2 regions of the Kitasatospora sp. NPDC091276 genome follow, and region 2 is predicted to be linked to the other one. Evidence: riboswitches for the same ligand, from Rfam matches in the RefSeq annotation. Region 2 holds a riboswitch; the other holds the start of a gene.

Region 1 (3,401 bases), on a different contig from region 2:
CGGCCTCCCCGGCGGTGAAGCAGCCCGCCGTGTTGGGCAGCACCCGGATGCCGTTGCGGGTCAGCACGTCCAGGACGGAGCCCTGGGTGCTGGCGTCGACCCGGCGCATCGCCACGGTGGTCAGCTCGGTGCCGGAGGCCAGCAGCGCCCGTTCCAGGATCTCCAGGCTGGGTGCGCCGCCGGTGCCCATGATCAGCCGGGAGCCGAAGGACTCCCCGGCGATGGTCAGCAGGTCGTCAGCCATGTCAGCCTCCCTGGACGGCGGTGAGGATCTCGATCCGGTCGCCCGCCGACAGTTCCGTGGCCGGCCACGAACTGCGCGGCACCACGGCCTCGTTGAGGGCGGCGGCGACGCCGCTGTGGGCGGCGCTGAGGGTGGCCACCACCTCCGCGAGGGTGGTCGTGGCGGACACCCGGCGGGGCTCGCCGTTGACGGTCAGCCCGATCTCGGCCGGTGTGGTCTGGGCCGGTGTGGTCTGGGGTGGTGCGATCTCGGTCATGCGGAGGCCTTCGTGGTGGAGCGGTCGGGGGAGAACCGGGTGGGTGTGAACGGCTGTGCAAGCTCGGGGAGTTCGCCGGTCGCCAGGTACTCGGCGAGCAGGTCGGCGGTCACCGGGGTGAGCAGCACGCCGTTGCGGTAGTGGCCGGTGGCGGCGACCAGCCCGGGCAGCGCGGTCGGGCCCAGCAGCGGGGCGTTGTCCGGCGAGCCGGGACGCAGCCCGGCCGAGGTCTCCAGCAGCGGGAGTTCGGTGATGCCCGGCACCAACTCGTGGGCGTCGCGCAGCAGTTCGTACACCCCGCCGGCGGTGACCGTGGTGTCGTAGCCCTGCTCCTCGGTGGTCGCGCCGATCACCAGCTCGCCGTTCTCCCGGGGCACCAGGTACAGGTGCTGTCCGCGCACCACCGCGCGGACGTTGCGGGACAGGAACGGCCGGTACGCCTCGGGGATCCGCAGCCGCAGGATCTGCCCCTTCACCGGGCGGACGGCCGGCAGCACGCCCTCCGGCAGCCCGGGCAGCCGGTGGCTGTGCGGGCCGGCCGCGAGCACCACCTGGTCGGCCCTCTGGGTCTCGCCGGTGCCGAGCCGGGCGCCGACCGCGCGGCCGTCCTCGACCAGCAGCCCGACGGCCTCGGCCCGGTGGAGCACGACCCCGGCGAGCTCGCAGGCCGCCACCAGGGCGGTCAGCAGCCGGCGGGGATCCACCTGGTGGTCGTCCGCGACGTGCAGGCCGCCGCGCACGCCGGGGGCGAGCATCGGCTCCAGCCTGCGGGCCTCCCGGCCGGTCAGCCAGGCCGAGTCCAGACCGAGCCGCTGGTGGAAGGCGTGCAACTCGCGCAGTTCCTCGCGGTCGTCGGAGTCCAGCGCGACGGCGATCGTGCCGCACCGGCGGTACCCGGTGTCCAGGCCGCCGCTCGCCTCGGTGAGCTCGGCGGCGAAGTCCCCGTACCGCTGGTTGGAGGCCATGCCGAGGCGCAGCAGCGGCTCCTCGCCGTACTGCAGCTCGGTGACCGGGGCGAGCATCCCGGCCGCGACCCCGGCCGCCCCGCCGCCGGGGGAGGGGTCGACCACGACGATGTTCCCCAGCCCGCGCCGCGCGGCGCGCCAGGCGACGGCGAGGCCGATGACGCCCCCGCCGATCACCAGCACGTCGGCGTGGGTTTCCTCGGGCAAGCGTGACAAGGCTGCTCTTCTCCCTTCGCCGGAATGACCCGGATCAGGTTCGGACGGTCGCGGGCCGTGCCAGCCCGCCTCTCAGCCCGGTACGCCGGGCTCCCGTGATGGTGCCCCCACCATAACGCCGGGGGCGGGCCCGGCCGAAGGCCCGTACGCGGGGTGGACGGGCCGGTGGCCCCGGCAGGGCGCTGAGTACAGTGACGGGCGTGGCAGAGCTGAACGGAACGGATCAGGTGGTCGTCGTCGGGGCCGGGCTGGCCGGGGCGCAGTGCGCCCTGAAGCTGCGGCAGGGCGGCTGGCGGGGGCGGATCACGCTGGTCGGGGAGGAGCCGCACGCGCCGTACGACCGGCCGCCGCTCTCCAAGGACGTGCTGCTCGGCAAGGCCGACGCCACCACCCTGGACATCGACTACCCGCACCTGGGCATCGAACTGCTCACCGGCCGCCGCGCCACCGGCCTCGCCCCCGGCGTGCTGCACACCGACGCTGGCGACCTCCCCTACGACGCCCTGGTGATCGCCACCGGCGCCACCCCGCGCGCCCTGCCCGGCGCCGAGCGCGCGCACCTGCTGCACACCCTGGACGACGCGCTGGCGCTGCGCGCCCTGCTGCGGCCCGGCCTGCGGCTGGTGCTGGTCGGCGCGGGCTGGATCGGCGCCGAGGTGTCCACCGCCGCCCGCGCGGCCGGCTGCGAGGTGACGGTGGTCGAGGCGGGCCCGGCGCCCGTCCCCGGCGCGCTGCCGGCCGAGGTCGGTTCGGCGATGGCCGCCTGGTACGCCGAGGCCGGTGTCGACCTGCGCTGCGGGGTCGGCGTGGCCGCCGTCGAGGAGGGCGCGGTGCTGCTGGCGGACGGCTCGCACCTGCCCGCCGACGAGGTCGTGGTCGGCGTCGGCGCCCGGCCCGCGACGGGCTGGCTGGCCGGTTCCGGCGTCGAGCTGGACGGCACCGGCGCCGTCCTGGTGGACGGGCGGCTGCGCACCGGCCTGCCCGGCGTCTTCGCGGCCGGGGACTGCGTCAGCTACCCGTCCGCCCGCTCCGGCGCCCGGCTGGCCGTCCAGCACTGGGACCACGCGTTGCAGTCCGGCGAGGCCGTGGCGGCCGCCGTCCTCGGCGCGGACGCGCCGCCGTACGACCCGGTGCCGTACTTCTGGTCGGAGCAGTTCGGGCGGATGGTCCAGTACGCCGGGCGGCACGCCGAGGGCGACGAACTGCTGTGGCGCGGCGGCCCGCAGGGCGCCTCCTGGACGGCGCTCTGGCTGCGCGACGGGGTGCCGAGCGCGCTGCTGGCCGTCGACCGGCCGCGCGACCTGACCCAGGGCCGCCGGCTGATCGAGCGCGGCACCGCGCTGGACCGGGCCCGCGCGGCGGACCCCTCGGTGCCGCTGAAGTCGGCGGTCGCGGGGTAGCGGCTGGTGCGCGGGGGGCTGTGGAGGTGGCAGTCTGGTGGCGTGAGTGAGATTGAAAGCAAGATCGAAGCCCTGGTTTCCGAGTGGATGTACCTGCCCGACATCTCGGAGCAGTGGGGGGTGCGCGTCACCGAGGTGCGCGACCTGGTCCGCAGCGGCGGGCTGATCGCCGTCCGGCGGGGCCCCAACAAGTCGCTGCAGGTCCCTGCGGCGTTCATCGACGGCCAGGGGCTGGTCAAGCACCTGTCCGGCACCCTGACCGTGCTGCGCGACTGCGGGTACAACGACGTGGAGATCCTGGAGTGGCTCTTCACCGAGGA
Region 2 (3,401 bases):
GGTACGCCGCCAGGGTGTGCTCGGGCAGGGCGTGCGAGGAACCGCGGTGGGCGATCACCTGGACGGGCGGCGTGGTGCGCGCCGCCGTCGAGGACGGGTCTGTGCTGGTCACGGGCCCCACGATAGGCGGCGGAAGTGACGCGCAGGCGAAGACGGCCCCAATCCGCGGGGCCGTCTTCGGTGTCGGTCGGTCAGCTCAGCGCCGCCCTGCGGGTCAGCGGGGTGAGCGCCCAGGTGACCAGCGCGGGCACCAGGAAGGCGAACAGCGAGGCGGACGTCCACTCCTGCGGGGTGAAGTGCAGGGCGTCCTGCGCGGAGGTCCAGAAGTCCGTCCACCAGCCGGCCACCGCGGTCGGCGCGATGAACTGGTAGACCGCGAAGCCCAGCACCCACGGCAGCAGCATCAGGCGGCGCGAGGGCGCGTCGGCGGAGAGGTTCCAGCCGTACCGGCCGGCGCCGAAGAAGTAGTCCACCGCCAGCACCGCCAGCAGCGGCACGAAGACCGAGCCGATCAGACCGAGGAAGTTGGTGTAGGTGTCGGTGAACTTGTCGATCTGCAGTGCCAGCACGGTGATCAGCAGGCCGATCCCGCCGGTCAGCACCCGGCGGTCCACCTTCGGCAGCAGGTTCTGCACCGACATCGCGGTCGAGTACACGTTGGCGAAGGACTGGTCCGTCTCGCGCAGCACCAGCACCAGCAGGAACAGCCAGCCGGCCCAGACGCCGAGGAAGGAGTCGAAGATCTTGTTCGGGTCGCCGTCGGACTGCAGCAGGGCCATCAGGCCGAGCACGTAGCACCAGACCTGGGCGATCGTGTAGCCGGAGAAGCTGCCCCAGAACGCCGAGCGTGCGGTGCGCGAGTGCCGGGTGTAGTCGGCGGCCAGCGGGACGAAGGAGATCGACACCGCGATCATCGCGTCGGTGGCGCCCAGGAAGCCGTGCCAGTTGCCGGCGCCCGGGTCGGGCACCCCCTGGCGGCCCAGCTGGACGGTGAAGTACACCATCGCGACGGCGACCGCACCGGCCACGAAGCGGCGCAGCACCGCGATCGAGCCCAGCGGCCAGATGGTCAGCGCGGTGGTCAGCGCGCCCGCCAGGAGCACGAACAGCCAGCGGTAGCCGTCGGTGTGGGCGACGGTCTGCGCGCCCGCCGCGATCGTCAGCAGCTCGAACACGCCCCAGCCGACGCACTGGACGATGTTCAGCACCGTCGGGACGTACGACAGCCGGGTGCCGAACAGCCCGCGCAGGTTCGCCATCGCGGGCGCGCCGGTACGGGCCCCGATCAGCGCGGCCACGCCGAGCATCGCGGTGCCGACCACGGTGCCGGCCACGATCGCGGTCACCGCGGCGGCCAGCGACAGCTCGCTGCCCTTGGCGCCGAGCACGGTCGCGGCGGTGGAGAAGCCGATCAGGCTGACGCCCAGGTTCATCCAGAGCGCGAAGTGGTCCCGGAAGCGCAGCGTGCGCGGCGGCTCGGTGTCCAGCACGAGCGGCGCCTCGGCACGCTCCGGGCGGTCCAGGACGGCGGTCGCCGTGCCGGTGGGACCCGCGTGACCGCTGTCACCGCCGTGAGCGGTCGGGGACGGTTCGGGGAAACCCTTGGACGCGGGCGCGTCCGAAGAAGAGGATGGCGAAGCAGGCGACATGGCCGATACTCCCTACGCCGGCATTACCCGGACAGGTTCCGGCGGTCTGCGCCCCCTCGACGGTCCGCCCACGATCCCGTGGCGTACGGTCGACCAGCGCACTCTCAGCCTGGATGGTCCAAGCTCCCGCGTGTCAGTTGTGAGCGACAGGCTAACCGGCCCGGGGGTGAACGCCAAGGCCACGGGGTGTGCGGCCCGCATCGCGGGACGCCCGGCGGAGGTGGGGAGCCTCCGGTCGCCGGCCTGGTCTTCGGTTCGGCCGTCGACTTGCTCGTCGCTCGGTCGTCGGTCGGTTGTCGGTCGGTCGTCGGCGCAGGACAGCCTGGTCGGCGGCCCGGCTGTCGGCGGCGGCTAAGGATTCTTATGAGTTATTCAGAGGGGTCCTTACGGCAAACGAATCGGCAGTACGAAAAACTATGGTCCTTGGTTCTGTCAGCTATGGAGGTCGTTCGTGAGCACCGAGCGCGAGGTTGGGCCCACCGGGCCGCAGGGGGAGCAGCCCTCGGGCGGCCAGGCGGCGGCTGTTCCCGCTTCCGACGGCCACGCCTCGGGCGGGCACCAGCCGACACTGGCCTTCGGCCGGGTCCCCGAGCCCGGGGCCGCTCCGGCCGCCGAGGCCGCACCGGCTGAGGCGGCGCCGACGGAGGGCGTTGCGGCCGAGGGCGGTCCGGCCGAGGGCGGGTACCAGCCCACCGTGGCCTTCACCAAGGTCCCCGCGCCGGAGGCGCCCCCGCAGGCCCCGGCCGCCCCGGTCGACGCCGCCACCGGCTACATCGACGCGCCGCCGCCGGTCCTGCCGCCCGCCCCGCCGGTCCCGGCCGCGCCGGCGGCACCCGTCGCACCCGTCGCCGAGAGCCCGGCCCTGCCGCCGGGTGCCAACCCGTACGCCACCCCGGCCCACGGCGTCCCCGCCGCCGGCCCGCACGACCCGTACGGCACCCCGGCCGCCCCCGGCGCGCCCGCCGCGCACCCCGCGCCCGGCCACCACCCGTTCGGCGCCGGCCAGCCGCTCGGCGGCTGGGGTGCCTCCCACGACGCCGGCGGCGGCGCGGGCTACCCGGGTGGCCCGGCCGGACCGCTCGGCTACCCGGCCGACTACCCCGGCGGCCCCGGCGGCCCGCGCAAGAAGCGCGGCGGCCTGGTCGCCCTGATCGCCGCCGTCGCGCTGGTCGCCGGCGTGGCCGGCGGTGCGCTCGGCGTGACCGTCGCGGACCGCAACGACAGCACCAACAGCGCCGACGACCACCGCAGCACCACCGTCCAGGCCAGCAACACCCAGAAGAACGAGCCCGCCCCCGGCTCGATCGCCGGCATCGCGCAGAAGGCGCTGCCCAGCGTCGTCACCATCAAGGCGCAGGGCAACGGCGAGTCCGGCACCGGCACCGGCTTCGTCTTCGACACCGAGGGCCACATCCTCACCAACAACCACGTGGTCGCGCCGACCCTCAACGGCGGCAAACTGACCGTCAAGTTCGCCGACGGCACGTCCTACAACGCGTCCGTGCTGGGCCACGCCGAGGGCTACGACGTCGCCGTGGTCAAGATCGACAACCCGCCGAAGAGCAAGCTGGCCCCGCTTCCGCTGGCCGACTCCGACAAGGTCAACGTCGGTGACGCCACCGTCGCGATCGGTGCGCCGTACGGCCTGGAGTCCACCGTCACCAGCGGCATCGTCAGCGCCAAGGACCGCCCGGTCGCCTCCGGCGACGAGACCGGCGGCCAGTCCTCCTACATGAACGCCCTGCAGACCGA

Evidence for each region. Region 2 has a riboswitch for thiamine pyrophosphate ahead of AB0O19_RS14140 (cytosine permease). Riboswitches for the same ligand answer to the same signal wherever they lie in the genome.
Region 1: it holds a riboswitch for thiamine pyrophosphate, as region 2 does, so the genes downstream of both, thiO (glycine oxidase ThiO) here and AB0O19_RS14140 (cytosine permease) in region 2, are expected to answer to the same signal.

The regions. Positions count from the first base shown of each region.
Region 1 is NZ_JBFBFU010000006.1:36,885-40,285, forward strand. Features, by position in the region: gene AB0O19_RS09365 (thiazole synthase) at 1-244, opposite strand, end outside; gene thiS (sulfur carrier protein ThiS) at 246-500, opposite strand; gene thiO (glycine oxidase ThiO) at 497-1,672, opposite strand; TPP riboswitch at 1,676-1,788, opposite strand; gene AB0O19_RS09380 (FAD-dependent oxidoreductase) at 1,873-3,081, shown strand; gene AB0O19_RS09385 (Rv2175c family DNA-binding protein) at 3,124-3,401, shown strand, end outside.
Region 2 is NZ_JBFBFU010000009.1:208,433-211,833, forward strand. Features, by position in the region: gene AB0O19_RS14135 (glycerophosphodiester phosphodiesterase family protein) at 1-112, opposite strand, end outside; gene AB0O19_RS14140 (cytosine permease) at 192-1,490, opposite strand; TPP riboswitch at 1,642-1,789, opposite strand; gene AB0O19_RS14145 (trypsin-like peptidase domain-containing protein) at 2,101-3,401, shown strand, end outside.